3 regions of the Streptomyces sp. NPDC047072 genome follow, and region 3 is predicted to be linked to each of the others. Evidence: predicted binding sites of a transcription regulator. Region 3 holds the regulator's gene; each other region holds the start of a gene.
The links. Region 3 encodes HrcA, which represses chaperone genes, less so after heat shock. Its sites were predicted from a motif close to TTNGCACTCNGNNNNNCNGAGTGCNAA; they were not measured.
Positions count from the first base shown of each region.

Region 1: a site for HrcA is predicted at 2,644-2,670, ahead of groL (chaperonin GroEL). Genes of this name have one in related genera too.
Region 2: a site for HrcA is predicted at 3,141-3,167, ahead of groES (co-chaperone GroES). Genes of this name have one in related genera too.

Region 1 covers NZ_JBEYVC010000007.1:39,043-45,477, forward strand. Annotated here, with positions in the region: gene ABZ896_RS04815 (NADH:flavin oxidoreductase) at 1-691, opposite strand, end outside; gene groL (chaperonin GroEL) at 894-2,516, opposite strand; gene ABZ896_RS04825 (cold-shock protein) at 2,852-3,058, opposite strand; gene ABZ896_RS04830 (MoaD/ThiS family protein) at 3,501-3,776, opposite strand; gene thrC (threonine synthase) at 3,773-5,053, opposite strand; SAM riboswitch class I at 5,071-5,226, opposite strand; gene ABZ896_RS04840 (glucosyl-3-phosphoglycerate synthase) at 5,364-6,308, shown strand; gene ABZ896_RS04845 (trehalose-6-phosphate synthase) at 6,368-6,435, shown strand, end outside.
Region 2 covers NZ_JBEYVC010000009.1:111,552-117,986, forward strand. Annotated here, with positions in the region: gene ABZ896_RS06540 (NACHT domain-containing protein) at 1-259, shown strand, start outside; gene ABZ896_RS06545 (methyltransferase domain-containing protein) at 210-1,370, opposite strand; gene ABZ896_RS06550 (polysaccharide deacetylase family protein) at 1,461-2,351, shown strand; gene ABZ896_RS06555 (polysaccharide deacetylase family protein) at 2,348-3,097, shown strand; gene groES (co-chaperone GroES) at 3,267-3,575, shown strand; gene groL (chaperonin GroEL) at 3,689-5,314, shown strand; gene arr (NAD(+)--rifampin ADP-ribosyltransferase) at 5,382-5,792, opposite strand; gene ABZ896_RS06575 (SDR family oxidoreductase) at 5,846-6,435, opposite strand, start outside.
Region 3 covers NZ_JBEYVC010000027.1:52,766-59,200, reverse strand. Annotated here, with positions in the region: gene ABZ896_RS14985 (ATP-binding SpoIIE family protein phosphatase) at 1-654, shown strand, start outside; gene hemW (radical SAM family heme chaperone HemW) at 720-1,952, shown strand; gene ABZ896_RS14975 (Uma2 family endonuclease) at 2,052-2,630, shown strand; gene ABZ896_RS14970 (DUF3097 domain-containing protein) at 2,608-3,420, opposite strand; gene ABZ896_RS14965 (MBL fold metallo-hydrolase) at 3,452-4,183, opposite strand; gene hrcA (heat-inducible transcriptional repressor HrcA) at 4,338-5,354, shown strand; gene dnaJ (molecular chaperone DnaJ) at 5,355-6,435, shown strand, end outside.

The DNA.
Region 1 (6,435 bases), on a different contig from region 3:
ACCGGAAGATGATCGGGAACTCCGCCGACACCGTCTCGCGTACGGCGGCCACGATCTCCGCCGCGAACTTCGTACGGGAGACCGGGTCACCGCCGTAGGCGTCGGTACGGCGGTTGGTGCCCTCCCACAGGAACTGGTCGACGAGGTAGCCGTGGGCACCGTGGATCTCCACGCCGTCGAAGCCGATGCGCTCGGCAGCGGCGGCGGCCTCGGCGAACGCGCCGATGACGTCGTCCAGGTCGCGCTGGGTCATCGCCATGCCGGTGGGCTCGTCGGCGCCGGGGCGCAGCCCGGAGGGGCCGACGGCGGGGGCGTCGGCGTACGGCGGCTGGCCCTGCTCGCGCACCATGCCGATGTGCCACAGCTGCGGGACGATGGTGCCGCCCGCCGCGTGCACGTCCTCGGCGACCTTCGCCCAGCCGGCCAGCTGTTCGGCACCGTGGAAGCGCGGGACGCTGTCGCTCTGACCGGCCGAGTCGTGGCCGACGTAGGTGCCCTCGGTGACGATCAGGCCGACGCCGGCGGCCGCGCGCCGGGAGTAGTACGACGCCACGTCCGCACCGGGGATGCCGCCCGGGGAGAAATAGCGGGTCATGGGCGCCATGGCGATGCGGTTCGGAACGGTGAGCCCGTTGATCGTCGTCGGCCGGGAGAGGATCTCGGCGGCGCGGGAGGTGGCGGGGGCGGTCACGTGGGGACTCCTCGTGCGGGGCTGGGGACGGGGTGCGCTAACCGGTTGGTATGTGCGCACGCATTGTTGCATCCACTGAAACAACCTCCTATGCCCTGCCTCACATTCCCGAAGCACTCCCGGGCACGCCGAAGGGCGGCACCCCCGGACCGAACCGGGAGTGCCGCCCTCGTACAGCTGTGAACCTGTGATCCTCGGCGGATCAGAAGTCCATGTCACCGCCCGGCATACCGCCACCGGCAGGCGCGGCGGCCTTCTCCGGCTTGTCGGCGATGACGGCCTCGGTGGTGAGGAAGAGCGCGGCGATGGACGCGGCGTTCTGCAGAGCGGAGCGCGTGACCTTCGCCGGGTCGATGATGCCGGAGGCGATCATGTCGACGTACTCACCGGTCGCGGCGTTCAGGCCGTGGCCGACCTGGAGGTTGCGGACCTTCTCCACGACGACGCCACCCTCGAGACCACCGTTGACGGCGATCTGCTTGAGCGGGGCCTCCAGCGCGAGCTTCACGGCGTTGGCGCCGGTCGCCTCGTCACCTTCGAGCTCCAGCTTCTCGAACACCTGGGAGGCCTGGAGCAGGGCCACGCCACCACCGGCGACGATGCCCTCCTCGACGGCCGCCTTCGCGTTGCGAACGGCGTCCTCGATGCGGTGCTTGCGCTCCTTGAGCTCGACCTCGGTCGCGGCACCGGCCTTGATGACGGCGACGCCACCGGCGAGCTTGGCCAGGCGCTCCTGGAGCTTCTCGCGGTCGTAGTCCGAGTCGCTGTTCTCGATCTCGGCGCGGATCTGGTTGACGCGGCCCTGAACCTGGTCCGTGTCACCGGCACCGTCGACGATGGTGGTCTCGTCCTTGGTGATGACGACCTTGCGGGCGCGGCCCAGGAGGTCCAGGGTCGCGTTCTCCAGCTTGAGGCCGACCTCCTCGGAGATGACCTCGCCGCCCGTGAGGATGGCGATGTCGCCGAGCATGGCCTTGCGGCGGTCGCCGAAGCCCGGGGCCTTGACGGCGACGGACTTGAAGGTGCCGCGGATCTTGTTGACGACCAGGGTCGACAGGGCCTCGCCCTCGACGTCCTCGGCGATGATCAGCAGCGGCTTGCCCGACTGCATGACCTTCTCCAGGAGCGGGAGCAGGTCCTTGACCGAGGAGATCTTGGAGTTGGCGATCAGGATGTACGGGTCGTCCAGGGACGCCTCCATACGCTCCATGTCGGTGGCGAAGTACGCCGAGATGTAGCCCTTGTCGAAGCGCATACCCTCGGTGAGCTCCAGCTCCAGACCGAAGGTCTGGGACTCCTCGACGGTGATGACGCCTTCCTTGCCGACCTTGTCCATCGCCTCGGCGATGAGCTCGCCGATCTGGGTGTCGGCGGCGGAGATGGAGGCGGTCGAAGCGATCTGCTCCTTGGTCTCCACGTCCTTGGCCTGCTCAAGGAGGGCACCGGAGACGGCCTCGACGGCCTTCTCGATACCGCGCTTGAGGGCCATCGGGTTGGCACCGGCGGCGACGTTGCGCAGGCCTTCCTTGACGAGGGCCTGGGCGAGGACGGTCGCGGTGGTCGTACCGTCACCGGCGACGTCGTCCGTCTTCTTGGCGACTTCCTTGACCAGCTCGGCGCCGATCTTCTCGTACGGGTCCTCGAGCTCGATCTCCTTGGCGATGGAGACACCATCGTTGGTGATCGTGGGGGCGCCCCACTTCTTCTCGAGGACGACGTTGCGGCCCTTGGGGCCGAGCGTCACCTTCACGGCGTCCGCGAGCTGGTTCATGCCGCGCTCGAGGCCGCGCCGCGCCTCCTCGTCGAACGCGATGATCTTGGCCATGTGAAGTGGTCCCTCCAGGACTGGGGGTGATTCCTTCGGACCGCGCCCGCGCCCGCGACGGACGGCTCGCCGACCCCGTGGGTTCCTTCCCCACCCGGTCCGCGGGCCTCACCGACCCGGTCCTTCGTTGTCACTCTCACCTTCAGAGTGCTAACGCCAATGATTAGCACTCGACCCCTGCGAGTGCAAGCGCCTCTCGGGGACCGGCCAGCGCGCACACGGCCTCCGCGCGCCTCCCCGGGCATGCCGAAGGGCTCGTAACCCATGACTCCCCATGGGATACGAGCCCTTCGATGAAGAACGAAGAACGACGCTGTTGTTACCCGGCGCGTGCTTCAGCCTGTCGCGAGACGGACCATGTCCGCCTGCGGCCCCTTCTGGCCCTGCGAGATCTCGAACTCGACCCGCTGGCCCTCTTCAAGGGTGCGGTAGCCGTCCATCTGAATCGCGCTGTAGTGGACGAAAACATCCGCACCACCGTCGACCGCGATGAAGCCGTACCCCTTCTCCGCGTTGAACCACTTGACGGTGCCCTGAGCCATGCCTAACTCCCCTATTACTGGCCCTTGCACGGATCCGCACTTCGCGGATCCGGGTCAGACCTCACCCCCCACAGGTTGGGGGCGTGCGCCGGAACGCGTCGACCGCGGCTGAATGTATCTGTCCAACTGCCGTCTGCAACAGGTCAATCGGACGAGAATTCTGGGCAAGACCAGTCAGGAATGTACGGAGAATTCGCCCGAATTCAGGGCAAGTCGGGCTCCACAAAAGGAGCAAAATACGCAAAACACGCGCACACTTTGGCTGCTTCTCATCGCATGCGGAGCGAGAACTCATATGCGTCCGGCATGGAGAAGGACGCTGCTTCCCCAACTGTACCGCGCTCAACCATAGAGAATTGCCCCCTCCGCTTCTCTCACGGAGGGGGCAATCGGATGAACACTCGGTAATTCCTGTTACCGAAGGTAATGACCAGTCATACGGTCACCCCCCGGCGACGGCCGGAATGATCGAGACGCCCGCGCCGTCCGGGGTCGCCGTCTCCAGCCCCTGCTCGAACCGCACGTCGTCGTCGTTCACGTACACGTTGACAAACCGCCGCAGCTTGCCCTGGTCGTCCAGAACACGCGCCGCGATACCGGTGTGGTTCTTCTCCAGATCGGCGATGACCTCGCCGAGCGTGCCGCCCTCGGCGGCGACCTCGGCCTGTCCGCCGGTGTAGGTGCGCAGGATGGTGGGGATGCGGACGGTGACGCTCATGCGAGGCCAGCCTCTCGGAAAGAGTCCAGGTTGGGTCGGATGGTGGCGGTGAGCCCGGTACCGGCCACCGCGTCGAGGGTCTTCAGGCCGTCCCCGGTGTTCAGGACGACCGTGGTCAACGACAGGTCCAGCAGCCCGTTCTCGATCAGCTTGCGGGTCACGCCCACGGTCACGCCACCCGCCGTCTCGGCGAAGATGCCCTCGGTGCGGGCCAGCAGCTTGATCGCGTCGACGACCTGCTCGTCGTTCACGTCCTCCACCGCACCGCCGGTGCGGCGCGCGATGTCGAGCACATAGGGACCGTCCGCCGGGTTCCCGATCGCCAGCGACTTGGCGATGGTGTTCGGCTTCTGCGGCCGTACGACGTCGTGCCCGGCCTTGTACGCCACCGACACCGGCGAGCATCCTTCCGCCTGCGCGCCGAAGATCTTGTACGGCTTGTCCTCGACGAGCCCGAGCTTGATCAGCTCCTGGAGGCCCTTGTCGATCTTCGTGAGCTGGGAGCCGGAGGCGATCGGCACGACCAGCTGGTCGGGGAGCTTCCAGCCGAGCTGCTCGCAGATCTCGTACGCCAGGGTCTTGGACCCCTCCGCGTAGTACGGCCGCAGGTTGACGTTGACGAAGCCCCAGCCCTCGCCAGCCGGGTCGCCGATCAGCTCGGAGCAGAAGCGGTTCACGTCGTCGTAGTTGCCCTCGATGCCGACGAGCTCGCCGCCGTAGATGGCGGCCATGACGATCTTGCCCTGCTCCAGGTCGTGCGGGATGAACACGCAGGAGCGGAAGCCGGCCCGGGCGGCGGCGGCACCGACCGCGCCGGCGAGGTTGCCGGTGGAGGAGCAGGAGAGGGTGGTGAAGCCGAAGGCGCGCGCCGCCTCGATGGCCTGCGCGACGACGCGGTCCTTGAAGGAGTGCGTCGGGTTACCGGAGTCGTCCTTGATATACAGTCCGCCGGTCACGCCCAGCTCGCGGGCTAGGTTGTCGGCCTTGACGAGCTTGGTCCAGCCCGGGTTGATGTTCGGCTTGTCGGCCACGTCCGCGGGGACGGGCAGCAGGGGGGCGTAACGCCAGATGTTCGAAGGTCCCGCTTCGATCTGCTTGCGGAGTTCCTCGGTGTCGTAGGCCGAGAAGTCGTACGCGATCTCCAGCGGGCCGAAACACTCCTCGCACGCGAAGACCGGGCCGAGCGGGACGCGGTGACCGCATTCGCGGCAGCTCAACGCCGACGCGGGACCGAGGTCGACGGAGTTCGTGGTGCTTGCAACAGTCTGCACAGCCATGGAGGCGAGGCCCTTTCTCCTCATCTTCCTCACGACGCATCTCGCCGTGAGACGGATTTGGCACCTTCCCTAGTCGGGAGCCTCGCGTGACGATCGACATTGATCTACGAGAACCGACTGGAGGGTTGCCGGGGCTTCATCGGGCCGTATCCCTCTGCCCCTCTGGATGAGCGGTATGAAGTTGTGAACGGTGGGGCCACCCCGGACATGCGATGGTCACCCGCCTTGTTCAAGACTGTAACCGACGACCGGGACAGTTGAGAGAGTCGTCCGTACCGCGAGATCGATCACACGTGAAGGAGCCGCCTACGTGCTGGAAGAAGTCGAGCGCTGGCTGACCACCCGCTCCTGGTCCGTGACCGACCGCCCCCTGCACCAGATCATGGCCGCCAAGCAGCGCACGGGCCGGACGGTCAGCGTCGTGCTGCCCGCGCTGAACGAGGAGGAGACGGTCGGCGAGATCGTCTCGATCATCCGCCACGACCTGATGCGCCAGGTGCCGCTGGTCGACGAGATCGTCGTCGTCGACTCGGGCTCCACCGACCGCACCGCGGAGGTGGCCGCGGCGGCCGGCGCGCGCGTCGAGCACCGCGACGCGATCCTGCCGCGGCTGCCCGCCGTCCCCGGCAAGGGCGAGGTCCTGTGGCGCTCCCTCCTGGTGACCACCGGGGACATCGTCTGTTTCATCGACGCGGACCTGAAGGAGTTCTCCTCCGACTTCGTCTGCGGCATCGTCGGCCCGCTGCTGACCGATCCGGGGATCGACCTGGTCAAGGGGATGTACGACCGTCCCCTGGGCGGCGCGCAGGGACAGGGCGGCCGGGTCACCGAGCTGATGGCGCGCCCCCTGCTGAACATGCACTGGCCGCAGCTGGCCGGTTTCGTCCAGCCCCTGGGCGGCGAGTACGCGGCGCGGCGCAGCCTGCTCGAACAACTGCCGTTCCCGGTCGGCTACGGCGTCGAACTGGGCATGCTGGTGGACGCCCTGCACCTGGTGGGCCTGGACGCCCTGGCCCAGGTGGACGTGGGCGTCCGCAAACACCGCCACCAGGACGGCCAGGCCCTGGGCCGCATGTCGGCGGCGATCTACCGCACGGCCCAGCTGAGGCTGGCCCGCGGCCACCTCATCCGTCCCTCGCTGACCCAGTTCGAGCGCGGCGAGACCGGCTTCGAGCCGCGCACGTACTCGGTGGACACGGAGGAGAGGCCGCCGATGGTGGAGATCGCGGAGTACATGAAGCGGAAGGCCGCGTAGGACTCGTCACGTCGCGCGGAAACGTTTGAGTGTTTGGGTGCCGGGCTAGGTTTCGAGGCATGGCTTCATCGCACAAGCCCCACGTCCTGGTCGCCTCCAACCGAGGCCCCGTCTCGTACGCCGTAGG
Region 2 (6,435 bases), on a different contig from region 3:
CGGCACCCTGCGCAGGGACTACGAGAAGCTCCTGACGGCCGCCGCGACCGCCGCCGAAGGCGTCGAGGCGGTCGCCTGGCTGGTCCGCTTCCTGCCCGGCGGCGACCTCGGCAGCATGCACTTCCCCCAGGCCCACCACCATGCCTACGAGGCGAGCCGGCGCGCCCGGGTGCGGGTCCTGCGCGACGGCACCGTGCAGCCCATCTCCGTCATACGGGACGGCCGATCAGCATCACCGGCGCCCCGGCGGCCCGAGTGAGGAACACCGTCGCCTCGTTTCGCCCCTGCGGCTTCACCTTCTTGCGCAGCTCCTCCGGCTCCACCGCCGACCCCCGCTTCTTCACGGTCAGGATCCCGACCTCCCGCTCCCGCAGCAGCGCCTTCAACTTCTTGACGTTGAAGGGGAGGTGGTCGGTGATCTCGTACGGCGTCGCGTACGGGGTCGTGTGCGGATCGTCCGCGGTGATGTACGCGATCGTGGGGTCGATCAGGCCCCCGTCCAGTTCCTCGGCGACCTCGGCGACCAGGTGGGCGCGGATGACGGCGCCGTCGGGCTCGTACAAGTAACGCCCCACCGGGCGGACTCGGGGGTCGGGCAGGCCGCGGCCGAGGAGGGTGCGGGGGCCCGGGAGCAGGGTCGCGCGGACCGTGGCCGGTGCGGTGCCGAACCACAGGACCGCCTCCTTCACGTCCCCGCCGTCCGAGATCCACTCCGCCTCGGCCTCGGCGGGCACGGCCTCGTGGGGGATGCCGGGGGCGACCTTCAGCGCCGCGTGCGGGGACTTCAGGGCCGCCCGGACCGCCCAGGACAGGGGCGGCGAGTAGGCCTCCGGGTCGAAGATCCGGCCCCGGCCGCCGCGTCGCGCCGGGTCGACGAAGACTGCGTCGAAGCCGGCCGTGTCGACCTCCGTGACGTCCGCCTCCCGTACGTCGATCAGGTCCGCGAGGCCCAGGGCCTCGGCGTTGGCGCGGGCCACCGCCGCCGTCGCCGGGTCCCGGTCCACCGCCAGTACCCGGATCCCGGCCCGCGCCAGCGCGATCGCGTCCCCGCCGATCCCGCAGCACAGGTCGGCGACCGACCGCACGCCCAGCTCCGTGAAGCGCCCGGCGCGGTACGCCGCCACGCTCGCCCGGGTCGACTGCTCCACCCCGTTCGGCGTGAAGAACATCCGGTCCGCGTCCTCGGCGCCGAACTTCGCCGCCGCCCGCTGCCGCAGCCGGGCCTGGCCGAGGGCCGCCGAGACCAGGCCGGCCGGGTGGGTGCGGCGCAGCCGGGTGGCGACGGCGAGTTCTTCCGCGGGGGCGGTGCCGCGCACTTCGTCGAGGAGGGCACGGCCCTCGGGGGTGAGGAGGGGGGCGAGGTCGTTCACCGGGTCATTGTGGGCCAGTCGGTGGACGGTGTGTCGCCTGCGGCGGTGTCGGGGCCGGCGACCCGCGGTGAGCTGCGAGGATCCGGCGCCATGGGAACCGTAGGACAAAAGTATAGAAATGGCGCGCTGGTCACTCTGCTGGCGCTGGCCACCCTCGTTTCCGGCTGCGCTCGGCCCGCTGATCCTCCAGGGAAACAGCCCCTCAAGGCACCCCCGCCCGCCCGCGTCGTAGATCTCCAGGCCGCCAAGATCCGCGCCGAGCGGGCCCGGGTCGCGGCCGCCAAGCGCTGGGGGCTGAAGAGGGTGCCACTCATCGCCCCGCCGGCGCCCGCGACGAAGCCCCGTATCACCACCCGCGACGGCTTCGAGGTCGACCGTCACGAGGAGCGCGGGCTGCCGCCGGTCTTCACGACGATCCCGACGACACAGAAGATCGTCTTCCTCACGATCGACGACGGCGCCGAGAAGGACCCCGCGTTCCTGCGGATGATGAGCGAGCTGAAGGTCCCGTACACCGCCTTCCTCAGCGACTACCTGGTCAAGGAGGACTACGGGTACTTCGGGAAGATGCGGGACCGGGGGGTCGTACTGAACAACCACACCCTCCACCACCCCTATCTGCCGGGACTGTCGTACCGGCGCCAGAAGCGCGAGATCTGCGGCATGCAGGACGTCATCGAGAAGCACTACGGCGAGCGGCCCCGGCTCTTCCGGCCGCCGTACGGCAACTACGACGAGGACAGCCTGCGCGCCGCGAAGTCGTGCGGGATCCGGTACGCGCCGCTGTGGAACGAGGAGGTCTTCGTCGACCACTGGGAGTACCGCGAGTGGGACCGGAGGATCCACCCGGGCGACATCGTCCTCAGCCACTTCCGCGGGCGCGAGGACTGGAAGGGCACGATGCCCGACATGGTCCGCCGCTTCCTGGACAAGGTCACGGCCGAGGGGTACGCGGTGGCCCGGCTTGAGGACTACCTGTGAGGTCGCGCGGAGTGGTCGCCGCGGTGCTTGCGGGGTTCTTGCTCGCCGGGTGCGCGCAGTCCGTCGACCCCATCGAGCGGCTGGGCATGAAGGCGGCGCAGCGCGTCGGGTCGTACGGGCCCGCGGGCCGAGCGGCGACCCTGCCCGTGGTGCGGCGGGTCGCCACCACCGACAAGGTCGTCTTCCTGACCTACGACGACGGCGCCGAACGGGACCCGCGCTTCGTCGACCTGGTCCGCGAGCGGCGGCTGCCGGTCAGCATGTTCCTCACGGACAGCGTGGTCGGCCCCGGGTACGGCCACTTCGCGCGCCTCCTCTCGGTCGGCGCGAGCATCCAGAACCACACGCTCGACCACCCCGCCCTGCGCGGCCTGCCGTACGCCGGACAGCGCGCCGAGATCTGCGGCCAGCAGGAGAAGGTGCGGTCCCGGTTCGGGGTCCGGCCGACGCTGTTCCGGCCGCCGTACGGCACGTACGACCGCACGACGCTCCGCGCGGCGGCCGACTGCGGGCTCACGGCGGTCGTGCTGTGGAACGTGTCGATGGCGGGCGCCGAGCCCTCCGCCGGGCTGCGGGCGGGCGACATCGTGTCGCTGCCGTCGGGGGAGACGTCCGGGGAGTCGCCGGGACCGACGCTGACCGAGCGCACGACGCGGCTGCTGGAGGAGATCCGGAAGCGGGGGCTGCGGGTGGGGCGACTGGAGGAGTACCTCGGGAAAACCGGGCGCCGCGCCGCACTCGATTAGCAGTCCGCTTGACCGAGTGCTAATCACGGTCATAGTCTCGGGTCTGGCACTCCCCCCTGGAGAGTGCCAACACAGCGACGGGCAGGTCCGGCACCCGCGACGACGGATCCACCTGGTCGCCACCTCAGACAGTTAACCCCGTGAGATCTCCGAAGGGGGAGGTCGGATCGTGACGACCGCCAGCTCCAAGGTTGCCATCAAGCCGCTCGAGGACCGCATCGTGGTCCAGCCGCTCGACGCCGAGCAGACCACGGCCTCTGGCCTGGTCATCCCGGACACCGCGAAGGAGAAGCCCCAGGAGGGCGTCATCCTCGCCGTCGGTCCGGGCCGCTTCGAGAACGGCGAGCGCCTGCCGCTCGACGTGAAGGTCGGCGACATCGTGCTGTACAGCAAGTACGGCGGCACCGAGGTGAAGTACAACGGCGAGGAGTACCTCGTCCTCTCGTCCCGCGACGTGCTCGCGGTCATCGAGAAGTAATTCACCGCTTTTTGCTTGTGAGCTGCGCCCCGGGCCCCCGCCACCATATGAAGCCGGGCGTCTGGGGCGCAGTTCGTTTCTCCCACGTTTTCCGAGAGGGCTGAACCGCTCCCATGGCGAAGATCCTGAAGTTCGACGAGGACGCCCGTCGCGCCCTCGAGCGCGGCGTCAACAAGCTTGCCGACACGGTCAAGGTGACGATCGGCCCCAAGGGCCGCAACGTCGTCATCGACAAGAAGTTCGGCGCCCCCACCATCACCAACGACGGTGTCACGATCGCCCGTGAGGTCGAGATCGAGGACCCGTACGAGAACCTCGGCGCGCAGCTGGTGAAGGAGGTGGCGACCAAGACCAACGACATCGCGGGCGACGGTACGACCACCGCCACCGTGCTCGCCCAGGCGCTGGTCCGCGAGGGCCTGAAGAACGTCGCCGCGGGTGCCTCCCCGGCGCTGCTGAAGAAGGGCATCGACGCGGCCGTGGCCGCGGTCTCCGAGGACCTCCTCGCGACCGCCCGCCCGATCGACGAGAAGTCCGACATCGCCGCCGTCGCCGCGCTGTCCGCCCAGGACCAGCAGGTCGGCGAGCTCATCGCCGAGGCGATGGACAAGGTCGGCAAGGACGGTGTCATCACCGTCGAGGAGTCCAACACCTTCGGTCTGGAGCTGGACTTCACCGAGGGCATGGCCTTCGACAAGGGCTACCTGTCGCCGTACTTCGTGACGGACCAGGAGCGCATGGAGGCGGTCCTGGAGGACCCCTACATCCTCATCAACCAGGGCAAGATCTCCTCGATCCAGGACCTGCTGCCGCTCCTTGAGAAGGTCATCCAGTCGGGTGGCTCCAAGCCGCTGCTGATCATCGCCGAGGACGTCGACGGCGAGGCCCTGTCGACCCTGGTCGTCAACAAGATCCGCGGCACCTTCAACGCGGTCGCGGTCAAGGCCCCCGGCTTCGGCGACCGCCGCAAGGCGATGCTGCAGGACCTCGCGGTCCTCACCGGCGCCACGGTCATCTCCGAGGAGGTCGGCCTCAAGCTCGACCAGGCCGGCCTGGACGTGCTCGGCACCGCCCGCCGCGTCACCGTCACCAAGGACGACACCACGGTCGTCGACGGTGCCGGCGACTCCGCGGACGTCACGGGCCGCGTCGCCCAGATCAAGGCCGAGATCGAGAACACCGACTCCGACTGGGACCGCGAGAAGCTCCAGGAGCGCCTCGCGAAGCTGGCCGGCGGCGTGTGCGTGATCAAGGTCGGCGCCGCCACCGAGGTGGAGCTGAAGGAGAAGAAGCACCGTCTGGAGGACGCCATCTCCGCGACCCGCGCCGCGGTCGAGGAGGGCATCGTCTCCGGTGGTGGCTCCGCGCTCGTCCACGCCGCGAAGGTCCTTGAGGGCGGTCTGGGCAAGACCGGCGACGAGGCCACCGGTGTCGCCGTCGTCCGCCGCGCCGTCGTCGAGCCGCTGCGCTGGATCGCCGAGAACGCGGGCCTCGAGGGCTACGTCATCACCTCCAAGGTCGCCGAGCTCGACAAGGGCCAGGGCTTCAACGCCGCGACCGGCGAGTACGGCGACCTGGTCAAGGCCGGCGTCATCGACCCGGTCAAGGTCACCCGCTCCGCCCTGGAGAACGCCGCCTCCATCGCCTCCCTCCTCCTGACGACCGAGACCCTGGTCGTCGAGAAGAAGGAAGAGGAGGAGCCGGCGGCCGCGGGCCACGGCCACGGGCACGCCCACTGACGTACGTCAGCACGGAGGCCCGGCACCTTGAAGGTGCCGGGCCTCTTCGCATGCTCGGCGGCCCACGTCAGTTGATGATCTCGGCGCGGTCGTCCTGGCGGATCGCGGCCAGCCGGTCCCGCCACATCCGCAGCGCCTCGGGTGTCTGCCGCGTCCAGTCGGTGACCTCGCCGACGATCCGGAGCGGGTCCCTGCTGCGATAGGAACGGGTGGGATTGCCGGGGAACTTCTTGTCGGTGACGTTCGGGTCGTTCTCGAACTCCCCCGTCGGTTCGACGACATACACGCGCGGGGCCCCGTCACCGGCGGCGAGCTCGGCGGCGAGTCCCGCGCCGTCCCGCAACGCGGTGAAGTAGATGTGGTTCATCACGATCTCGGGCCGGTAGTTGGAGCGGAAACCGGCGGTGAGGTGCTCCCCGACCCGCAGTTCGGCCTTCGTACCGTGGAAGAACGGCCCCTCGTCCAACACCTCGTCCATCGGCGCAGGTTACCAAGCGCGCCCGGCGTACAGGCCGGAACCGCGGCTCCCCCTCACTGCGGCCCGTACTTCCGCCCCGTCCTGGACGAGATCCCGCCCAGCAGCCCGCGCGGCGCCACCTTCACCAGCCCCATCAGCGTCTTGTAGCGGGGGTCGGGGATCGACAGGGACTTGCCCCGGGAAAGGTCGTGCAGCGCGGCCGCCACCAGCTTGTCCGCGTCCAGCCACATCCAGTTCGGGATGTTGTCCGTGCCCATCCCGGCCCGCTGGTGGAACTCCGTGCGCACGAACCCGGGGCACAGCGCCATCAGCCGCACCCCGCTGCCGGCCAGATCCCGCGCCGCCCCCTGCGTGAACTGCACGACCCACGCCTTGGACGCCCCGTACGTGCCGCGCGGCACGAACGCCGCCACCGACGCGACGTTCACCACGCCACCCCGGCCCCGCTCCCGCATCGCCTCCGTCGCCGCCGACGTCAGCCGCAGCACCGCCTCGCAGTGCACCTTGAGCATCTTCAGCTCGTCGGCCATGGAGACGTCGAGATAGGCGCCCTTGTTCCCGAAGCCGGCGTTGTTGACCAGCAGGTCGACGGCGTTCTTACGGTCGGACAGACGCTCCGCCACCGTCTCGATCCCGGCGTCCT
Region 3 (6,435 bases):
GGCGACGGGCGCTGGTGCTTCGCCGTCGGGGACGTCCAGGGCAAGGGCCCGGAGGCCGCCGTGGTCATCGGCCTGGCCCGCCCCTGGCTGCGGCTGCTGGCCCGCGAGGGCTACCGCGTCGCCGACGTCCTCGACCGCCTCAACCAGCTCCTCCTCGACGACGCCACGGAGGCCGCGGACGCGGCGGCCCGCGCCCTGGCCTCGGCGGGCGGCCGCCCCACGGGCCCCGGCGACGGCCCGCAGACCAGATTCCTCTCCCTGCTCTACGGCGAGCTGGTGCCCTTCGACGGCGGAGTGCGCTGCACCCTCGCCTCCGCCGGGCATCCGCTGCCCCTGCTGCTCGGGGCGGGCGGCGAGGTGCGCACGGCCGCGCGGCCGCAGACCCTGCTCGGGGTCGTCGAGGACGAGACGTACACCAGCGAGACCTTCGAGCTGTACGCCGGGGACAGCCTGCTCTGCGTCACCGACGGGGTGACCGAGCGGCGCAGCGGCTCCCGCCAGTTCGACGACGAGGACGGGCTCGCCGACGCGCTCGCCGGGTGCGCGGGGCTGGACGCCGAACTGATCGCCGAGCGGATCAAGCGGCTCGTGCACGAGTTCGGGGCGCGGCCGCCGGACGACGATCTGGCGCTGCTGGTGCTGCAAGCCGAGTAGGGGCCGCCGTACGGGACCATGGCCGTCGTAAGGGACAACGGTCGCCGTACGGGACAATGGGCCGTATGCCTTCCGCACTCCCCGACGGCGAGCCGGTCCCCGACGACGGCGCGCTGCCCCCTGCCGCGCTCGCCGGTGCCGCCGACCGCCCGCTCGGGTTCTACCTGCACGTTCCCTACTGCGCGACCCGCTGCGGGTACTGCGACTTCAACACCTACACGGCGACCGAGCTGCGCGGCACGGGCGGGGTGCTGGCCTCCCGGGACAACTACGCTTCGACGCTGGTCGACGAGATCCGGCTGGCCCGCAAGGTGCTGGGCGACGACCCGCGCCCGGTGCGGACGGTGTTCGTCGGCGGGGGTACGCCGACGCTGCTGGCCGCGTCGGATCTCGTACGGATGCTCGCGGCGATCCGTGACGAGTTCGGGCTGGCCGAGGACGCGGAGGTCACCACCGAGGCGAACCCGGAGTCCGTCGACCCGGCGTATCTCGCGGCGCTGCGGGAGGGCGGGTTCAACCGGGTCTCCTTCGGGATGCAGAGCGCGAAGCAGCACGTACTGAAGGTGCTGGACCGGACGCACACTCCGGGGCGGCCGGAGGCGTGTGTCGCGGAGGCGCGGGCGGCGGGGTTCTCGCACGTCAACCTGGATCTGATCTACGGCACGCCCGGGGAGACGGACGACGACTGGCGGGCGTCGCTGGAGGCGGCGATCGGGGCGGGGCCGGACCATGTCAGCGCGTACGCGTTGATCGTCGAGGAGGGGACGCAGCTGGCTCGTCGGATCCGACGCGGCGAGGTACCGATGACCGACGACGACGTCCACGCGGACCGGTATCTGATCGCGGACGACACGTTTTCCGCCGCGGGCTTCGAGTGGTACGAGGTGTCCAACTGGGCGACTTCGGAAGCCGGGCGGTGTCTGCACAACGAGCTGTACTGGCGGGGCGCGGACTGGTGGGGGGCCGGGCCCGGGGCGCACTCGCACGTGGGCGGGGTGCGGTGGTGGAACGTGAAGCATCCCGGCGCGTATGCGGCGGCGCTGGCCGGCGGGCGGTCGCCGGGGGCCGGGCGTGAGCTGCTCTCGGACGAGGACCGACGGGTGGAGCGGATCCTGCTGGAGCTGCGGCTGCGGGAAGGGATGCCGCTGGAGCTGCTGCGGGAGGAGGGGCTCGCGGCTTCTCGCCGGGCGCTTTCCGAGGGACTCCTGGAGCGGGGGCCGTACGAGGAGGGCCGGGCCGTGCTGACGCTCCGGGGCCGGTTGCTCGCGGACGCGGTGGTCAGGGACCTGGTGGACTGATCACTCCGGCGGGTGAATCAGTGCGGAACGGGGGTTCGGTCCCTAACCTGGTTCGTAGGCTGCCGCCGACAGTACGCGGCGAATGTGGAGGCCACGGAGATGACCGCTGTGGACGAACGTGGAGTCGCTGAGTTCTTTGAGGGCCTTGAGCCGCCCGACGGACTCAAGGTGGAGCTTCTGCGGGGGGAAATCGTGATGATGGCCAGCCCTGATCTGGTGCACAACGTCATCGTGATGTTGCTGGGCAGACAGATTCCGATCGACAGCTGGTACGCCCTTCAGACGCAGGACGTCGACCTTCTTGAGGAAGCCAGCGAACCCGTTCCGGACCTGGTGGTCGTCGATCCCGACGTGCTGCCGACTTCAGGCCGTCTGCTTCCGGCCGGGCTGATCACGATGGTGGTCGAGGTCGTCTCCAAGACAAGTGTGCACCGTGACTACGACATCAAGCGGTCCATCTACGCCGCCGGAAAGGTCCCTGCTTACCTCGTCGTGGATCCGATCATGGCGCAGTGCGTACTGCTGACGAGGCCCGTGGGGAAGGGCGAAGACGCCGACTACCAGCGGCAGCAGGTCACCAAGTTCGGAGCCCCACTGCCGTTGGAGGAGCTGGGGCTCGAATTGGACACCACCGGGTTCGGAACGTTCGCCAACGTCAGGCCTCACCGATACCCGTGACGAAGTCGATCAGTTCCTCCACGCGGCCCAGTAGTTCCGGCTCCAGGTCCTTGTAGGAACCCACCCGCTTCAGGATCGCCTGCCACACCGCGCCCGTGTTGTCCGACGGCCAGCCCAGGGCCTTGCACACGCCCGTCTTCCAGTCCTGGCCGTGCGGGACCCGCGGCCACCCCGGGATGCCCAGGGTCGACGGCTTCACCGCCTCCCAGATGTCGATGTACGGGTGGCCCACCACCAGGGCGTGTTCGCTGGTGACCGACGCGGCGATGCGGGACTCCTTGCTGCCCGGTACCAAGTGGTCCACCAGGATGCCCAGACGGGCGTCCGGGCCCGGGGCGAACTCCTCGACGATCCTCGGCAGGTCGTCCACGCCCTCCAGGTACTCCACGACCACGCCCTCGATGCGCAGGTCGTCGCCCCAGACCTTCTCGACCAGTTCCGCGTCGTGGCGGCCCTCGACGTAGATACGGCCGGCGCGGGCCACCCGGGCGCGGGCGCCGGGGACGGCCACCGAGCCGGAGGCGGTACGGGACGGTCGTACGGGAGAACCCGAGGGCTTCACCAGCGTCACCACGCGGCCCTCCAGCAGGAAGCCGCGCGGCTCCAGCGGGAAGACCCGGTGCTTGCCGAAGCGGTCCTCCAGGGTCACCGTGCCCGCCTCGCAGCGGATCACCGCGCCGCAGAAGCCGGTGCCGGGCTCCTCGACCACCAGGCCGGGCTCCGCCGGGACCCCGGGGACGGGCTTCGGCTTCTTCCAGGGAGGGGTCAGGTCGGCGGAGTACTGGCGCATTCGGATGACGATAGGAGAACCGGCCGCGGCGTCACCGCGACACGCCGAAACGGCGGGCCAGCGCGTCCCGCTGACGTCGGACGAACGCCGCGTCCACCACCGCTCCGTGACCGGGCACGTACAGCGCGTCCTCGCCGCCCAGCTCCAGGAGCCGGTCCAGCGCGGCGGGCCAGTGCGACGGTACGGCGTCCGGGCCGGACTGCGGTTCGCCGGACTCCTCGACCAGGTCGCCGCAGAAGACCACCTCGGGGGCGCCCGGCACCAGGACCGCGAGGTCGTGCGCGGTGTGGCCGGGGCCGACGTTCGCCAGCAGGACCTGGCGGCCGGGGCCGAGGTCGAGGGTCCACTCGCCGCTCACGTGGTGGCGGGGCGCGGCCAGGGCGTCCACCGCCTCGTCGGCGAGGTCCGCGTCGAGACCGTTGCGCACCGCGTCCGCGCGCAGCTCGGCCCGGCCGAGGCGGCCCGTCAGCACCGTCTCCACGCCCACCGCGCCGAACACCTCCACGCCCGCGAACGCTCCCGCGCCGAAGACGTGGTCGAAGTGCGGGTGGGTCAGCGCGAGATGGGTCACACGCCGGCCGGTGAGCGTCTCGGCCTGTGTCCGCAGCCGCGCGCCCTCCGCGAGGCTCGACCCGGAGTCGATCAGCAGGGCCGTCCCCTCGCCCACGACCAGCCCCGCCGTGCAGTCCCAGCCGGGCAGCCGGCACCGCCCCACCCCGGCCGCCACCCGCTCCCACCCGAGCTCTTCCCAAGTCACCGTCATACCGCGACGCTAACGGCAGGACCCCGCCGTACAGGACCGACCTTGCCCAGGGAGTACCCCGCCGCCGTACACTGGGCCGGGGAATGCTGGCACTCGAATATGAAGAGTGCCAGGCGGAAGGGCCCACGGGGACGACTTGCTGGAGGTGCGCGCGGTGCTGAGTGAACGCAGGCTCCAGGTGCTGCGCGCCATCGTCCAGGACTACGTCGGCACCGAGGAGCCGGTCGGCTCCAAGGCGCTGACCGAGCGGCACAACCTCGGCGTCTCCCCGGCGACCGTGCGCAACGACATGGCCGCCCTGGAGGACGAGGGGTTCATCGCCCAGCCGCACACCAGCGCCGGGCGGATCCCGACCGACAAGGGCTACCGGTTGTTCGTCGACAAGCTCGCGGGCGTCAAGCCGATGACCGCGCCCGAGCGGCGCGCGATCCAGAACTTCCTCGACGGCGCCGTAGACCTTGATGATGTCGTGGCGCGGACCGTGCGGCTGCTCGCGCAGTTGACGCGGCAGGTCGCCGTCGTGCAGTACCCCTCCCTGACCCGGTCCACCGTCCGGCACGTCGAACTGCTCTCGCTCGCGCCCGCGCGTCTGATGCTCGTGCTGATCACGGACACCGGGCGCGTCGAGCAGCGTATGGTCGACTGCCCGGCGCCCTTCGGGGAGGCCTCGCTCGCCGATCTGCGCGCGCGGCTCAACAGCCGGGTCGCGGGGCGCCGGTTCGCCGATGTGCCGCGGCTGGTCGAGGACCTGCCCGAGGCTTTCGACGTCGAGGACCGGGGTACGGTCTCGACAGTGCTCTCCATCCTGATGGAGACACTCGTCGAGGAGAACGAGGAGCGGCTGATGATCGGCGGCACCGCCAATCTCACCCGCTTCGGACATGACTTTCCCCTCACCATCCGGCCCGTGCTCGAAGCGCTGGAGGAGCAGGTCGTGCTCCTCAAGTTGCTTGGTGAGGCCGGGGATTCGGGCATGACCGTACGCATCGGTCATGAGAACGCGTATGAGGGACTCAACTCCACTTCCGTGGTGTCGGTCGGCTACGGTTCGGGCGGCGAGGCAGTCGCCAAGCTGGGCGTGGTCGGACCGACCCGCATGGATTACCCGGGAACGATGGGAGCGGTACGAGCGGTGGCACGGTACGTCGGACAGATCCTGACGGAGTCGTAAGTGGCCACGGACTACTACGCCGTTCTCGGCGTGCGCCGCGACGCGTCGCAGGATGAGATCAAGAAGGCGTTCCGTCGGCTCGCACGCGAGCTGCACCCGGACGTCAACCCGGATCCCAAGACCCAGGAGCGGTTCAAGGAGATCAACGCCGCCTACGAGGTCTTGTCGGACCCGCAGAAGAAGCAGGTCTACGACCTCGGTGGCGACCCGCTCTCGCAGGCCGGCGGCGGTGGCGCGGGCGGCTTCGGCGCGGGTGGCTTCGGGAACTTCTCGGACATCATGGACGCGTTCTTCGGTACGGCGTCGCAGCGCGGTCCGCGCTCGCGGACCCGTCGCGGCCAGGACGCGATGATCCGGCTGGAGATCGAGCTCGACGAGGCTGCCTTCGGCACGACGAAGGACATCCAGGTCGACACAGCGATCGTCTGCAACACCTGTAACGGTGAGGGCGCCGCGCCGGGGACCTCCGCGCAGACCTGTGACATGTGCCGCGGGCGCGGTGAAGTGTCGCAGGTGACGCGGTCCTTCCTCGGTCAGGTCATGACCTCGCGGCCGTGCCCGCAGTGCCAGGGCTTCGGGACCGTGGTTCCGACGCCGTGCCCGGAGTGCGCCGGTGACGGGCGGATCCGTTCCCGTCGGACGCTGACCGTGAAGATTCCGGCCGGTGTGGACAACGGCACGCGGATCCAGCTCGCGGGTGAGGGCGAGGTCGGGCCCGGTGGTGGTCCCGCCGGTGACCTCTACGTCGAGATCCACGAGCTGCCGCACGCGATGTTCCAGCGGCGCGGGGACGATCTGCACTGCACGGTCACGATCCCGATGACGGCCGCGTCCCTCGGCACCAAGGTGCCGCTGGAGACGCTCGACGGCATGGAGGAGGTCGACATCCGGCCCGGCACCCAGTCCGGCCAGTCGATCCCCCTGCACGGCCGGGGCGTCACGCACCTGCGCGGCGGCGGCCGCGGCGACCTCATCGTCCACGTCGAGGTCCAGACCCCGACCAAGCTCGACCCGGAACAGGAACGCCTCCTGCGCGAGCTGGCGAAGCTGCGGGGCGAGGAGCGGCCGACGGGGCAGTTCC